2 regions of the Intestinimonas sp. UBA1698 genome follow, and region 2 is predicted to be linked to the other one. Evidence: riboswitches for the same ligand, from Rfam matches in the RefSeq annotation. Region 2 holds a riboswitch; the other holds the start of a gene.

The links. A riboswitch is a leader RNA that binds a small molecule or an ion and turns the genes downstream of it on or off. The one in region 2 is predicted to bind thiamine pyrophosphate.
Region 1: another riboswitch for thiamine pyrophosphate. It lies ahead of thiT (energy-coupled thiamine transporter ThiT); the one in region 2 lies ahead of B3H64_RS06025 (YkoF family thiamine/hydroxymethylpyrimidine-binding protein).

The regions. Positions count from the first base shown of each region.
Region 1 covers NZ_DCJO01000038.1:71,416-79,010, reverse strand. Annotated here, with positions in the region: gene B3H64_RS10335 (S-layer homology domain-containing protein) at 1-193, shown strand, start outside; gene B3H64_RS10330 (diguanylate cyclase) at 243-2,606, opposite strand; gene B3H64_RS10325 (HAD-IIB family hydrolase) at 2,767-3,582, opposite strand; gene thiT (energy-coupled thiamine transporter ThiT) at 3,589-4,176, opposite strand; TPP riboswitch at 4,248-4,365, opposite strand; gene B3H64_RS10315 (RluA family pseudouridine synthase) at 4,388-5,302, opposite strand; gene lspA (signal peptidase II) at 5,277-5,765, opposite strand; gene B3H64_RS10305 (Arc family DNA-binding protein) at 5,772-5,945, opposite strand; gene B3H64_RS10300 (hypothetical protein) at 6,087-6,248, shown strand; gene ileS (isoleucine--tRNA ligase) at 6,306-7,595, opposite strand, start outside.
Region 2 covers NZ_DCJO01000030.1:45,550-53,144, reverse strand. Annotated here, with positions in the region: gene B3H64_RS06045 (radical SAM protein) at 1-16, opposite strand, end outside; gene B3H64_RS06040 (energy-coupling factor transporter transmembrane component T family protein) at 33-746, opposite strand; gene B3H64_RS06035 (ABC transporter ATP-binding protein) at 734-2,203, opposite strand; gene B3H64_RS06030 (ECF transporter S component) at 2,196-2,783, opposite strand; gene B3H64_RS06025 (YkoF family thiamine/hydroxymethylpyrimidine-binding protein) at 2,803-3,432, opposite strand; TPP riboswitch at 3,523-3,622, opposite strand; gene B3H64_RS06020 (hypothetical protein) at 3,783-4,076, shown strand; gene B3H64_RS06015 (hypothetical protein) at 4,199-4,321, shown strand; gene B3H64_RS06010 (ATP-dependent helicase) at 4,380-6,509, shown strand; gene B3H64_RS06005 (GIY-YIG nuclease family protein) at 6,660-6,926, shown strand; gene B3H64_RS06000 (MBL fold metallo-hydrolase) at 6,907-7,595, opposite strand, start outside.

The DNA of each region.
Region 1 (7,595 bases), on a different contig from region 2:
GCTCCAGGGGATCTACCACACTGCCTTCTCCGACCAGGCCGACATTCCCGACGGACTGCTGGGATACGCCGCCCTGGCCCAGGGGCTGGGCATGGTTCGGGGGGACGGCTCCGGCCGCCTGAATCCCAACCGCACCGCCACCCGGGGCGAGGCCGCGGTCATGCTCTATGCCTTCATGGGGCGAGCCTCCTGAGGCAAGAAAAACCGCGGGACAGCCGAATGGCTGTCCCGCGGTTTGGTTTTCATTGCTCCTTCTCCTGCGCCAGGCGCTGCTCCAGCGCCTGCACATGCTCCCTGAGCCGCTGCTTCATCAGGAAGGTGGACAACACCCGGGCCACCAGGGTCAGGGATTCGATCTGCTCCTGGGTCCAGTAGCGGTTGGCCCGGCACTCGTCAAAGCCCACATAGCCCTTGAACCGCCCGTCGTCCAGAATCGCACACTGGAGCATGGAGCAGATCCCCTGGGGGGCCAGCACCGCATAGAGGTCGGGGTGGAGGGTGGAGATGTCCCGGCAGTAGAAGATGCCGTTGGCGTCGAAGTTGGACTGGTAATCCCCCAGGTCCTCCTGGTAGGACAGGCCCTGGAGGTTCTCCCGTTCCGACGAGACCCCCTCGCCGCACCACTCAAAGGTGTTATAGCACAGGGTGTCGTCCGCGCTGTTTTCAAAGATATAGACCCGGCTCACGTCATAGGCCCGGCCTACGACCTCCAGCATCTGGCCGATGGCGGCCTCGGTGGTGCCGGCGTCGTAGAGCATCCGGAAGGCGTACCGGGCAAGCTGCTCGGTGACGTCGCACACCGAGTCGGAGTCGATGGGGGAGCTGACGGCGGAGCGGCTCCTGCCGCTGCGGCCGGGACCGTCCTCCAGCTCCTGGCTGTAATAGGCAAAGCACGCCTTTCCCTGGCTCTTGGCCTGGTAGAGGGCCAAATCGGCGCACTGGTACAAGCGCTGGTAGTCGGCACCGTCGGCCGGGCACAGAGCGATGCCCACGCTGCAGGAGAGCTGCAGGTCGGGGGCGCCCTCCAGCGGCAGGGCGGCGATGGCGGCCAGGATTTCCCCGGCCTTGACCCCGGCATCCGACGCCTGGCTCAGACTGGACAGGAATACTGCGAATTCATCCCCGCCAATGCGGCCGATGACATCGGAGCCCCGGAACTGCCGCTTCAGACAGGCCGCCAGATCGGTGAGCACCGCGTCTCCGCACAGATGGCCGTACTGGTCGTTGACGTTCTTGAAGTTGTCCAGGTCCAGAATCATCAGGGCCTGAATCTCCTCCGGCCGCCGCCCCTCGATCAGCTCGGCGGCCCGGGATCGTGCCGCGCTCTGGTTCAGCAGACCGGTAAGGGAATCCTTCTGAGCCTGCTCCAGCAGCCGCTGTTCGTGTTTCTTCTCGGCGTCGATGTCGGTGATGACCCCCACCGCCTTGATGGGCCTGCCCTCGCTGTCAAACTGTGTGGTGGCCCGGATACGGCACCAGAGATAGCGGCCGTCCCAGCTACGGATGCGGAACTCTGCCGATGAATAGGGCGCCCCCGCCGACGCAGCCTTCAGGAGCTGGCGGAAGGCGGACATGTCGTCAGGGTGGACGTCCTTGGAGCCGGGGATGCGGGTACTGATCTCCCGCCGGATGGGGGCGTAGCCAAATTTTTTCTGCCAGTTGTTCGAAAAACTCAGGGTATCCTGTACGATATTCCACTCGAAAATGATGTCGTTGGTCTGATCCATGATGATCTGATGGCGCTCCAGCGACAGGCGCAGGGCCTCCTGGGCCTGCTTACGCTCGGTGATGTCCATCAGCATGGTGTTGAACACCGGCGCGCCGCCGGGACTGCGCACCAGGCGGGACCGATCCAGCACCCAGAGCGGGTGGCCGTCGCGGCAGATCAGGCGGTACTCCTGCTCCACCGTGGAGTTTATCACCGGCGCGCGGAAATTCTTCCGCACATTTTCCCGGTCGTCGGGGTGGATCAGATCAATCAGGCGGTTGTGGTACTGCTCCTCCAGCTCCGCCGGACGATAGCCCACCATATCCAAAAAGCCGCTGCTCATCTGCAGGATGGTAAAACCTCTGTCATCGCGGCAGCGGAGCACCCCTCCGGGCAGATTTTCCATCACATCCAGCAGCTCACGCTGGCTCTCCGCCGCCCGCTGGCGGAATTCCTCCGTCCGGGCCCGGCTGTCCCGCAGGACATAGAGCCGTCCCGGCCGCTGATCAAAGTCCGGCTGGGAGAGGTGGATGTGGCAGAGTTGGAGGCCGTCCTCCGTTTCCGTGCAGACCGCGCTGAACCGCAGGTCCAGCTCTGCCAGTCCGGCAGACGGGTCGCCGGGCTCGGCACGGAATCCGCCATAGATCAGCCAGCCTTCGCCGGGCAGGGGCTCCGCCTCCTGCCAGCGCTCGGTGATGGAGAACGCTCCCCCGTATTCGGCCAGGTCTTGCTCCAGCAGGCGGCGCGCCTCCTGCTTTCCACGGCAGACCTCGCCCCGGCCGCTGCCGATCCAGGTGACCCCGGGCGCCATCGCCGCCAGAAGGGCCTTCATGTCACGCTGCTCCAGATAGAGCTGCTCCAGTCGGATGATGAATTCCACCGCCTGCATCCGTTCCATGTCGGCCCCCCTCTCTGGGAAATATTAGCATGAGCTGGTTTCTGCCTCTATTATAGCAGACCTGACCGGCCTTGAGAAGCACGATTTATAAAGTCAGAGTAATTTCTTCTGACACAAAACACCCCGGAACGCATATCGTTCCGGGGTGTTTCGTAACTTTTTAATAGCGCCGGTCCAGCGTCTGGATCACCTGGGCCACGCAGTCCTCCTCGCAGGAAGACAGGAGGACGGCGCCCCAGTCCCGGACCGCCTGGGCACAGTTGGCGGGGGCAAAGGGCACGGCAGACACCGCCAGCATGGGGATGTCGTTCTGATTGTCCCCCACGCAGTAGATGTGCTCCCGGCGGACGCCCAGCCGCTGGGCCAGCTTCAGCACCATGCCGCCCTTGGTGGCGGTCTTGGCGGTGCACTCCAGCAGCACCGCGTTGGAGAAGATGACCTCATAGCGGTCCGGCCAGCGGTCCAGCAGGTACTTCTGGGCAGTCAGCAGGCTTTGGTAATCGGCCTGGATCACCGCCTTACTCCAGGGCTGGGGCATGTCCGGCAGGTCCCGCTGGGTCCAGGTGGTCCTGACTCGCTCCACATGCCGCTGGGTGAAGGCGTTGGGCTGAAAGATATACACGTCGTCGCCGTGGTAGGTCTCCACTCCGATCTGGGGCATGACGGCGCAGAGCTGCCCCAGGTCGGCCGCCGCCGTTTCGGGCAGGGGCAGGTCCACCACCGTGCGCCCGGCAGCAAAGTCGTAGAGCAGCGCGCCGTTGGACAAAATCACGGGGGCGTTGAGGGGAATGGTGTGCGCATAGGGGGCAAAGGTGCGGCGGGCCCGGCCGGTGGCCACGGTAAAGCGGCCGCCCTCGCGGATGAAATACGCCAGCGCCGCCCGGTTGCCCGGGGACAGCTCGCAGCTTCCGCCCACCAGGGTATCGTCAAAGTCACTGGCCAGGAGAACGCCCTCAAATTTGCCCAATCCAATCACACCTTCTTATTTCGGAATATCCTCCCCCACATAGAATTTCTTCAGAGGCGCGTAGAGCAGCCCGGCGATGGCCAGGGCCAGAATGGTGTTGGGGAGCATGTAGGAGCCGTTATACACGAGCGAGTAGAGATTGGGCTCGTCGAACACCGTGCCCAGAATCTCGGTGGGAGCGTAGATACGGTAAATGGTAATGCCGCTGATGAAGTGGACGATAAAGCGCCCCAGGCAGCCCAGGACGGTGCCGGCAAAAATGCCCCACTTTTTCCCTTTGAATAGGCCCGCCAGACCCAACGGGGGAAAGGCCACCAGATAATCCAGCAGCATGGACTGCCAGCCCCAGGCATATGCGCCGTCGAAGATGAGCTGTAAAAGGCCGAATACAAAGCCGGCCAGCAGGCCGTCCTTCAGGCCCCAGCGCACGGCGAAGAGCAGGATGGGGAACATGGCTGGGGTGAGGGAGCCGCCGTTGGGCAGCTCCATGATCTTGATATAGCTCAGGATCTGGGCCAGGGCCACCATAATGGCGCCTTCGCACAGCATGCGGGTGCGGGTGCGGCCGGACACGGCGGAGCGGGTCGGTTTTGCAGAGGTCATCGATCATTTCTCCTTTTAAAAAATGTACCGCAGCGCAAACCGGAGCTAGCGCAAGCGGTACAGGAGAAACGACACGGTGTCGAATCAGCTTCCTACGCCGGCATTACCCGGATCAGGTTCAAGGGACCGGAGGCGGCCATACGCCTCGCATCTCAGCCGGACTTGCGTCCAGCGCCCCTGTATTCGATTTGTCCTGCGGTCGGGTCCTATTTTATCTCAGCCTGGACAGCTTGTCAAGCAACGCGGTGAAGTAGTCCGGCAGGGGACACTCCACGGTCACCCGTTCCCCGGTGCGCGGGTGGAGGAAGGACAGCCGCCGGGCGTGGAGGCACTGGCCGGCCAGGCCGGGATAGGGCTTTTTGGCCCCATACACCGTGTCCCCCAGAATGGGATGGCCGATGGAGGCCAGGTGGACCCGGATCTGGTGGGTGCGGCCGGTCTCCAGACGGCATTGAATGTGGGTGCAGCCGGGATACCGCCCCAGTACGGTCCAGTGGGTTACCGCTCGGCGGCCGTTTTTCCGGTCGATGGCCATCCTTTTCCGGTCTGCGGGGTGGCGGCCGATGGGAGCGTCCACCGTGCCGGCGTCTTCCCTCAGGCTGCCCGCGCACACCGCCTCGTATTCCCGGTACAGGGAGTGGTCCTGGAGCTGCTCGGCCAGGGCCAGATGGGCGGCGTCGTTCTTGGCGGCGATGATGAGCCCCGAGGTGTCCCGGTCGATGCGGTGGACGATGCCGGGGCGCAGCGCTCCGTTGATTCCTGAAAGGCTATTTCCGCAGTGATATAACAGCGCGTTGACCAGCGTGCCGTCAGGATGGCCGGGGGCGGGGTGGACCACCATGCCCACCGGCTTGTTGACCACGATGACGTCGCCGTCCTCGTATACCACGTCCAGCGGGATGTTCTGGGGGAGGAGGTCCACCGGAGCGGGGTCGGGCAGGACCACCTCCAGCACGTCGCCGGGGGAGGTCTTGTCGTTTTTCCGGGCCGGGCGGCCCGACCGGGTCACCGCCCCCTCCTCCAGCAGCCGCTGGGCCGCCGAGCGGGTCAGCCCCTCCACCGAGCGGGCCAGAAACTGGTCCAGCCGCTCCCCAGCCCGGTCAGCCGTCAGCCGGATGGGTGTCATGGCCGGACTCCTTTTTCTCCAGCTTCTCGGCAAAGAAGAGGATGTAGACGACGAAGGCGATGCCGCCGCAGACCACGCAGATGTCGGCCACGTTAAAGACGGCAAAGCGCATAAACAGGGTCTGGAACATATCGGTGACGAAGCCCAGGAACAGCCGGTCGATGAGGTTGCCCACCGCCCCGGCCAGGACCACCGACAGGGACAGGACCCCAAAGGGGTGCTTCACCACTTTTTTGACCAGGGCGGCGGCGATGACCGCCGCCACCACGGCGGAGACGATGGTGAGCAGCCAGGTGTGCTGGGAGAGCATGGAAAAGGCCGCCCCGGTGTTCTGGACATAGGTGAGCTCCAGAATGTGGGGCAGGAAGGGGAGGGAACCTCCCAGGGGGATGTGGGCGCGGACCAGAAACTTGACGACCTGATCCAGAACCACCAGCGCGAGGATGAGGATGGCATAGAGCATGAGCGGTTACTCCTTGGGGACGGCAATGGCGCCGTGTTCTTTTTCGTAGGCTTCCACGTGCTTTTTCACGAGGAATTCAATCTCCTTATTGAGAGACCGGCTGTTTTTTTCTGCGATGTAGCGCAGCTTTTCCCGCAGATCGTCGTCCAGACGAAGGGGGAAATTATACGAGACCGGCATTTGTGCCCCTCCTTGCAAGTGATATCACAATTATATCAAAATGACGTAATAAAACAATAACGCAATTATAACGTCATTTTAGCGTTGACTTTCTTTTTGAGAGACGTTATAATGACGTTATAAGACCAGGAGGTGAGCGCCATGGAAGAAAAAATCTGCGGGACCTGCAAATACTTTGCCCAGCACTACCGGAAGTGGGGCAAGGGATACCACGAGGTGGACTGCGGGCACTGCAAGTACCCCCGGATCAAAAAGCGCACCAAGGACCAGACCTGCCCGCACTGGGCGCCTCGGGAAACGTAGAACAAAAAAGCCCCCGCGGCCATACAACGTATGGCCGCGGGGGCTCAGCTTGTCTACTTATGCTTCGGCGCGCACGACCCCGGCGCAACGGGGGCACAGCTCGGGGTGGTCGTGGTCCTCCCCCACGTGCTCGTTATGGTTCCAGCAGCGCACGCACTTAGGGGCCTCGGACAGCTTGACCGCGATGGTGCAGGGGATGAGGCAGTCGGCCATCTTTTCCCCCTCCACCGCCCCGGTGGTGACGGTGACCCTGGAGACGATGCACAGGGTGGCCAGGTCCACGCCGGACAGGAAGTCCGCGTCCTTCTGCTCGGCCACGGAGAGGGTGACCTCGGTGTCCTGGGCCTTTTTAAAGACCCCGGCGGCCCGGGCGTTCTCCAGGGCCTTGTTCACCGCGTCGCGGACCGAGATCAGCTTATCCCAGCGGACCTGGTCCGCCTCGGACAGGGCCAGAGCCTCGTCGTAGCCGGGCATGTCGTTGAGGAGCACGCTCTCGGTGTCGGCGCTCCGGTCGTGGCGCATGGCGGCCCAGATCTCGTCGGAGGTGAAGGCCAGGATGGGGGCGATGAGCCGGGTCATGCCGTCCAGGATGGTATACAGGGCGGTCTGGGCGGAGCGGCGGCCGTGGGCGTCCCCGCAATACAGCCGGTCCTTGATGATGTCCAGGTAGAAGTTGGACATATCCACCACGCAGAAGTTGTACACCGCCCGGTAGACGGCGTGGAACTCATAGCGGACATAGGCCTCGCGGACGGTCTTGACCAGGTCGTTGAAGGAGGCCAGGGCGAAGCGGTCCAGCGCCTCCATCCGGTCCAGGGGCGTCTGGTCGGCGTCAGGATTGAAATCGCACAGGTTGCCCAGCATGTACCGGGCGGTGTTACGGATCTTCAGATAGGCCTGGGAGAGCTGCTTCATGATGTCCTTGGAGATGCGCATATCCTGGGTATAGTCGGCCGAGGCCACCCACAGGCGCAGCATGTCGGCGCCGTAGTCCTTGATGACCTCCTCGGGGCCCACGGCATTGCCCAGGGACTTGTGCATGGCCTTGCCCTCGCCGTCCACGGTCCAGCCGTGGGTGATGATCTGCTTATAGGGGGCCACGCCCTTGGCGGCGATGCTGGTCAGCATGGAGGACTGGAACCAGCCCCGGTACTGGTCGCCGCCCTCCAGATAGACATCGGCGGGGAAATGGAGGTAGGGCCGCTCATCCAGCACTGCGGCGTGGGTGGAGCCGGAGTCGAACCACACGTCCATGATGTCGGACTCCTTGGTGAAGTGGGTGTGGCCGCACTTGGGGCAGCGGAACCCGGCGGGCACCAGCCGATCGGCCTCCCGGTCGAACCAGAC
Region 2 (7,595 bases):
GCTTGGCCGCAATCATGAACGCGTCTCCTTTCTCACAGCAGAATGAGTCCGGCGAGCAGCGCGCCGTTGAGTCCGAAGAGAAACAGGAAATCCACCGGGCGCAGCTCCACCCGAAACGCCACCGCCCGGGGGCTCCCGCTTTCAAAGCCCCGGGACTCCATGGCCATGGCCAGGCTCTCCGAACGCTCCAGGGCGTGGACCAGCATGGGGAACAGCCGTCTGGTGGAGCAGAGGCCCGCCTTGACACCCCGCACCTGTAGGGCCGCCCCCACGACGGCGTATTCCTCCTTGACCACCGGAAAGAAGTGGTAGGCTGCCAGGATGCCATAGGCAAACTTGGGCGGCAGGCGGAACTGCTGCATCAGGCTCATAATCAGCTCCATGGAGTCGGTGGTAAAGGCGAAGAGCATCCCCAGGCCGCCGAAGGCCAGCACCCGGGAGGCGAGCTGGGCGGCGGTGGTCAGGTTGGTGGCGTAGAGGGTCCGCTGGCCCAGCAGCGTTACCTCCACCCCCTCCTGCCCGCCGTTGGAGAAGAACAGGCCGGTGGTGAACATGCCGGCCGCCGTCAGAAAAAAAGGGATCAGGGCCAGCAGCAGGTTCCGCCGGCGGACACCGGGCGTACAGAAGGTGACCAGCAGCGCCAGCCCCGCCGTCAGCAGATTCAGCCGGGTGCGAAAGGTCACCGACAGCAGCAGGGAGGCCAAAATCAGCGTGAGCAGCTTATAGCCGGGATTCAGGCTTCGCATGACGGCATCCTCCTCTCGGCGGCATAGGCGTCCAGCTCCGCTGGGGCGAGAGTGGTCAGGCGTCCGTCCTCCAGCAGCAGGATCTGATTGGCGCAGGCCCGGGCCAGCGCCAGGTCGTGGGTGGCCAGCACGGCGGTGAGTCCCTCCGCCACCCGCCGCTCCAGCAGGTCCAGGATGAAGCGGGTGGACCGCTCGTCCTGGGCGTAGGTAGGCTCGTCCAGCAGCAGCAGGGACTGCTCCCCCGCCAGCATGGACAGCAGGGCCAGCCGCCGCTGCTGTCCCTGGCTCAGCTCATAGGGGGAGTGCTTCCGCCAGGGCAGCAGGCCGAACTCTCCCAGCAGGGCCTCGGCCTCCGCCGCCCGCGCTTCCTCCGCCGCCTGGGGCCGGGCGGCGCGCAGGGTGGTGAGGACCTCCTCCTCCACCGTCAGGGTGAGAAATTGGAAGCGGGGGTTCTGAAAGACCAGCCCGACCCGCCCAGCCACCCGGAGCCTTCCTCTGTGGCGGCCCACCCCGGCCAAGGCGGTGAGCAGAGTGGTTTTACCCGCCCCGTTGCGGCCGATAAGAGCGGTAACGCTCCCCTTCTCCAGCCGGAAGGAGAGGTGCTCCAGACAGGGCTTCTTTTCCCGGGCGTGAAACAGCGCCAGATCCTCCGCTTCCGCCGCCGTCTCCGGCGGCCGGGGCACCGCGGGCGGTCTCCGCCCGTTGAGCCAGCCGTCGTCCAGAAACAGGCCCCGGCGGGTGAGCGCCTCCCGGCGGGCCTCCAGCTCCGACGGAGGGAACGCCCCTGCATCCAGATTTCCTTTGTCCTCCATCAGCACCACACGGGTCAGGAAGCTCCGCCACCAGTCGGGCCGGTGGTCCACCACCAGCAGGGTCAGGCCCCGCCGGTTGAGCGCCTGGAGCTGGGCGGAGAGCTGGGCGCAGGAGGCCGGGTCCAGGTTGGCGAAGGGCTCGTCCAGGATGAGCAGCCTTGCGCCGGTGGCCAGCGCGGTGCACAGGGCCAGCTTCTGCTTGGTGCCGCCGGACAGGGTGCGAATGGGGGCTTGGGCCAGCTCCCTCAGGCCCGCCAGCTCCAGCAGCTCGTCCATCCGGGCCCGCAGGTCGCCGGGGTAGTTGATGTTCTCCAGGGCGAAGAGCACCTCATGGTCCACTCGGTCCATGCAGAACTGGTTGTCCGGATTCTGGAAGAGGATGGAGACCGTCCGTGCCCGGGCCGCCGGCCCATAGGACTCCAGCGGCCGTCCCGCCAGCCGGACCGTTCCCGCCAGCTCGCCGGCATACTCGGGGTAGAGCCCCGCCAGACAGTAGGCCAGGGTGGACTTGCCGCAGCCGGAGGGCCCCATCAGCAGCACCGTCTCTCCCTCCTCCACCGTCAGAGACAGGTTGGAAAAGATGGGAGCCGACTGCTTTCCATAGCGGAAGGTCAGTTCCCGGCCGACCAGCAGCGGCTCAGGCATGGGCCCGGCCCAGGGCGTAGCCCTTGAGCAGTCCGGTGCGGGCCAGCCCGTCGCCGATGGCCTTGCTGAGGACGCCGGAGAAAATCAGCGAGCTGACCAGCCGGATGAGGAACATCACCGCCAGCAGGGGAACGGCCAGCTTGCCGTAGCCGGAGCGGACAAAACTCCACAAAAAGCTGGTGATGCAGCAGCCAACCGAGGCCAGGCAAACCATCCTGCGGTCGAATTTCTTGTAGCCGCCCGCGGCAAAGACGATCTCGCCGCCGGCGCCCTGGATGATGCCGGCCACGATGACCATGGGGCCGTACATGTTGCCCAGCAGCACCTCAATGAGGGCGGCCAGCACCTCGGCCACGATGGCCGCGCCGGGCTTCTGGAGGATGTAGGCGGCCAGGGTGGAGGCCATGAACCACACGCCGAAGACGAGCTCGTTGGCCAGGGGGGCCAGGCCGACGGGGGTGAGCAGGGTGCTGAGGAAGGAGGCCAGATAGACCCCCGCCAGATAGACGACGCCGAAAACGATGCAGAGCATCGCCACCAGGATGATCTCCTGGAGCTTCCAGCCGTATTTCTCGTTCATGATGGATCTTCTCCTCTCGTTATTCCTGGGTGGGGCTGTTGACGGACAGGGTGAAATGCAGGATGTAGTGGGGGACGGTCTCCTCCATGCGGCGGCAGACCGCCTCCAGATAGTCGAACACCTGGTGGACGTCGCCGGAGATGCGGGTGGCATAGTGGATGGTGACGGGGGCCAGACCGGCGTCCTCCGCCATGCGCCAGACCTGGGCGATTTGGTCGATGTAGTCCCCCACCCCCATGGGGTACAGGGCCAGCTTGCACAGCACGGGAAAGTGCCGCTCCGCCGCCAGCGCCTGGTTGGGCGCTGGGCCCTGACGGTCCAGCAGGCTGTCCCCGTCGCAGTCGCCCGGGCAGCCCTTGGAGAACTGCCCCTCCAGCGCCATGTGGACGCCCGGCCGCCAGGCGTTGATAAACAGCCCCTTCACCGCGTCGGCCACGTAGGGCAGCCGTCCGCGGTAGACGGTGGACAGGGCGTCGGACTGGCTCCACACCGCCGAGGTGTCGGTCTTTTCCAGCGCCCCCAAAATGATGGAGACAAAATCGCTGTCCATGGGATAGAGGGAGAACCGGCAGCCGGAGATATCCAGCTTGGTGCCCCGCCCGGACCAGGGGAGGTCCTCCCGCTGGCAGCCGCAGCCTTCCTGTTGCATTGCACATCTTCCTTTCTTTCATCAGGCAAAAATAAAAAGAGTGCTTTTTCACGTGAAAAAGCACTCTTTTGGCCACAAACAAATCATGTCGTTCTGTTCGAATTGCTTCCCTACGCTGGTCTTAACCATCAGGTTCAAAGGGTCAGATTAATCTATCTCAACTCCGCATGGAGTCCCCCTAGAATTCTACTTTCCATATTCAGTTGTTGTTGTCAGTATAGTCAGTTCCCTTCCGCTTGTCAAGGAAAAGTTGTTTTCCCTCTCCTCCCCCTCCGTTCGGCAGGCATTCCCCTGTGCTCCTGGCCGTAATTTCGGCTGCCGCCCTTCAAAGGTTGCTTTTTTATGGAGCGATGCGTTACAATAAAGAGCGCAGGACCCCGCGCACTCCGGCACTGAGAGAGTGGAGCCGCCGTCCCACTGAGATCGTTCTCTTCCCCGTCGATAGGATCTTCTTCAACGGCGAGCCCAGCGGCATGGGCGGCGGCTTCCATGGCGAACACGTCTACGACTACTCCGCGGCCAAGGTGGACCGCATCTACTGCACCGGCTTCGGCTCTCCCTATGAGTACAGCCACGAGATGGGACACATGGTGGTCTCCACCGCTCGGATCGTCAATGGCTGGAGCGCCTCCTGCGGCCAGTGAGCCCCCTTTTCCGCCGGCTCCGGGTCCGAGGGCTTCGCCTCCAGCTATGCCATGGTCAGCCACCCCGAGGCCTTCGCGGAACCTGGGCCGACCTGTGGCATAACCGCGACCGGTTGGACGCCATGCTGACCACCGGCCGCTCCGAGGCCCCGCGCGAGAAGATCCGCTATCTCACCGACGTGCTAATCCGGCAGTACGGCGCAGCCACCTGGGAAAACCTCCCCTGGACCTACATGCTGGGGTAAGCCAAGCGCCTCAAAGCCGCGGCTTTGAGGCGCTTTTATCCCGAAAGTGAGGAACCGAATGACCTACGAGGAATTCAAATCCAGTTTCCATATCCAGCTCAACCCCCAGCAGGAGGCCGCCGTGCGGCAGGTGGACGGGCCCACCCTCCTGCTGGCCGTTCCGGGCAGCGGCAAGACCACCGTGCTGGTCACCCGACTGGGGTATATGCTCTACTGTCTGGGGATAGATCCGGGGCATATCCTCACCGTCACCTACACGGTAGCCGCCGCCGGGGACATGAAGCGCCGGTTTCGCTCCTTCTTCGGAGCGGAGTACGCCGAAGCCCTCCCGTTCCGCACCATCAACGGCGTCTGCCAGTCCATCATCCACCGCTACGCCCGGGTCAAGGGGACCGTCCCCTTCGAGTTGGAGAGCAGCGAGAGCCGCCTGTCCGCCCTGGTCCGGGAGCTGATGGCCGCCGGGGGCGATTACCCCACCGATCAGGACGTGAAGGAGGTCCGCACCCGGATTACCTACTGCAAGAACATGCTGCTCACCGATGAAGAGGTCCGGGAGATCAGGCTGGACGGAGTGGATTTTCCCGCCGTCTACTTCGCCTATCGGCAGCAGTTGGAGCGCAGCCGCCGCATGGACTACGACGACCAGATGGTCTTTGCCTGCCGCATCCTGCGCCGCTTCCCCGATCTGCTGGCCTACTACCAGACCCGCTTTCCCTACCTCTGCGTGGACGAGGCCCAGGACACTTCCAAGATCCAGCACAAGATTCTTCGCCTGCTGGCGGCCCGAAGCCGGAATCTGTTCCTGGTCGGCGACGAGGACCAGAGCATCTATGGCTTCCGGGCCGCCTGGCCCCAGGCCCTGCTGGAGTTCCAGACCGTCTACCCGGAGGTCAGGGTGCTTCTGATGGAGACCAACTACCGCTCCACCCGGTCCATCGTAGCAAAGGCGGACGCCTTCATCCAGCGCAACCAGAGCCGCCATGCCAAGCATATGACCACAGACAACCCCCAGGGGGAGCCCATTCGGGTGGTGGAGCTGGAGGATTACAGCCGTCAGTACCGCTATCTGCTCCGGCTCGCCCGGGAATGCAGCCGGTCCACCGCCATTCTCTACCGCAACAACGACAGCGCCCTGCCGCTGATCGATCTGCTGGAGCGGGAAGGGGTCCCCTACCGCTGCCGCCAGAGGGAGAGCTACTTTTTCTCCAGCCCGGTGGTGCGGGATCTGACCGACATGCTCCGCTTTGCCCTGGACGGCCGGGATGCGGAGCGCTTTCTCCGCTTCTACTACAAGTTGGACCTGCGCCTCAAGCGCAGGGTGCTTCAGGACGTGCTGGCCCGGTACGGCGGCGACGCGTCGGTACTGGATGTGCTGCTGGACAGCGGCCAGATCGAGCCCTGGCAGGCGGGCCGCCTGAGGGCCCTGCGGACCCACTTTTCCAAGCTGCCCGCGCTGGGCGGCTTCGCCGCGCTCCAGCGCATTGTCAAATACATGGGCTACGGAGACTACCTGTCCGCCAGGCACGCCGACGCCGCCCGGGTGAACATCCTGCTCTCCCTGGCTCGGCAGTCCTCCGGCATCCAGGGCCTGCTGGACCGGCTGGACGCGCTCCAGCGGGTGGTGGAGGGGCCGGAGCGCTACCCCGACTGCCCCCTTGTCCTGTCCACCATCCACTCCAGCAAGGGGCTGGAGTACGACCGGGTGGTCCTGATCGACGTGATGGACGGCGTCTTCCCCGCGGTGGACGCGCCGGAGGAGGAGGGCTCCCTCTCCCCCGAGGAGCGGGAGGCCCTGGAGGAGGAGCGGCGGCTGTTCTACGTCGGGGTCACCCGGGCCAAATACCAGTTTGAGCTGCTCACCTATTCCGCCCGGTTCGGAGAGCCAGCCCCGGGCTCCACCTTCGCGCGCCAGCTTTTGGGCTCCGTCCCGCCCGGAGACAGGGCCGTGCCCCGGCCGAAGCCTCTCCCTCCGCCCCGGAAGGCCCCGCCCTCCGCATCCTCCGTCGCGCTTTGGGAAAAGGATTACATCCCCGGGGCGGCGGTGGTCCACAGGCAATTTGGCCGCGGCATCCTCCTGGACAAAACGGGCAGCATCGCCTCCGTCTCCTTCCGGGAACACGGGACGAAAAAGCTGGACCTGACCGCCTGCCTGCGCAAGGGCCTGATCCGTCTGGAGCATCCGGTCTGAGGCCCGGTCCAGCGGACCGCCGCCGGATCCCGCCCGCCCAGAACGGAGCGTGGGGGGCGTAGCCATCGGTATTGGAATCTCCAAGGTAGACAATCCGTTTCTCCTTGTTTCAACATTCTGCCCAAAGGGGCACAAGGGAGGCTTCCCGCCATGACCTACTGGGTCTACATCCTCCGCTGCGCCGACGGCACCCTTTACACCGGCATCACCGACTGCCTGGAGCGACGCCTGGCGGCCCACAACAGCGGCAGGGGCGCCAAATACACCCGGGGCCGGGTCCCCGTGGCCCTGGTCTACCGGGAGGCCTGCCCCGACAAGTCCGCCGCCCTGCGCCGGGAGTATGCCCTCAAGCAGCTCTCCCGGCGTGGAAAGCTGGCCCTGATCGCCCGGGGCGGCGTTACTCCCCCCGCCCCGTGACCGTCATACGGTCCAGAGGCCCCCACAGGGCGGACAGGTGGTAGGGCTCGTCCCGGCTCCGCTCCAACTGCCGCCGGACCATCCGGCGCAGTCCCCAAGGGTCGCGGTCCGCGCCGGGGATATGGTATAAAACCACCCGCTCCGGCCGCAGTACCTCCCGCAGCAGGGCCCGGCCCCGGGGGCTCTGGTAAAACAGCGGATTGACCAGCACCGCATCCGGCCGGGCCCATCCCAGCTCCTGCCAGGTGGGTTCTCCCCGCTCCGGGTCGGCGTCCCCGGTCACCAAGACCCCCACGCCGGACAGCTCCGCCAGCAGGCAGAAGTGCGCCGTCTCGGCATATTGAGGCCCGATATGACCGCTGGAAACCCACGTGATCCGCACGCCAGGCAGCGGCTCCCACGCCCCCCGCACGCCGGTCATACGACGCACCGGCCCGGCCAGCGGTCCACCGTCCTCCGGCAGCAGAACTCCCCGGACCCGGTTCCGCGCCAGATAAGTCTCCGTCTCCCGCCGGCTGAAGTGATCGGGGTGCAGGTGGGTAAAGGCCAGCAGGTCCACCGGCGGCTCCCCCGCCAGCAGCCGGGCCTTCACCGGCTCCGGTACCGCCTGGAACTCCGTTCCCGCCGGGTCGTAGAGACCGTCGATCAGCAGCCGGGCCCCCGTTCCCT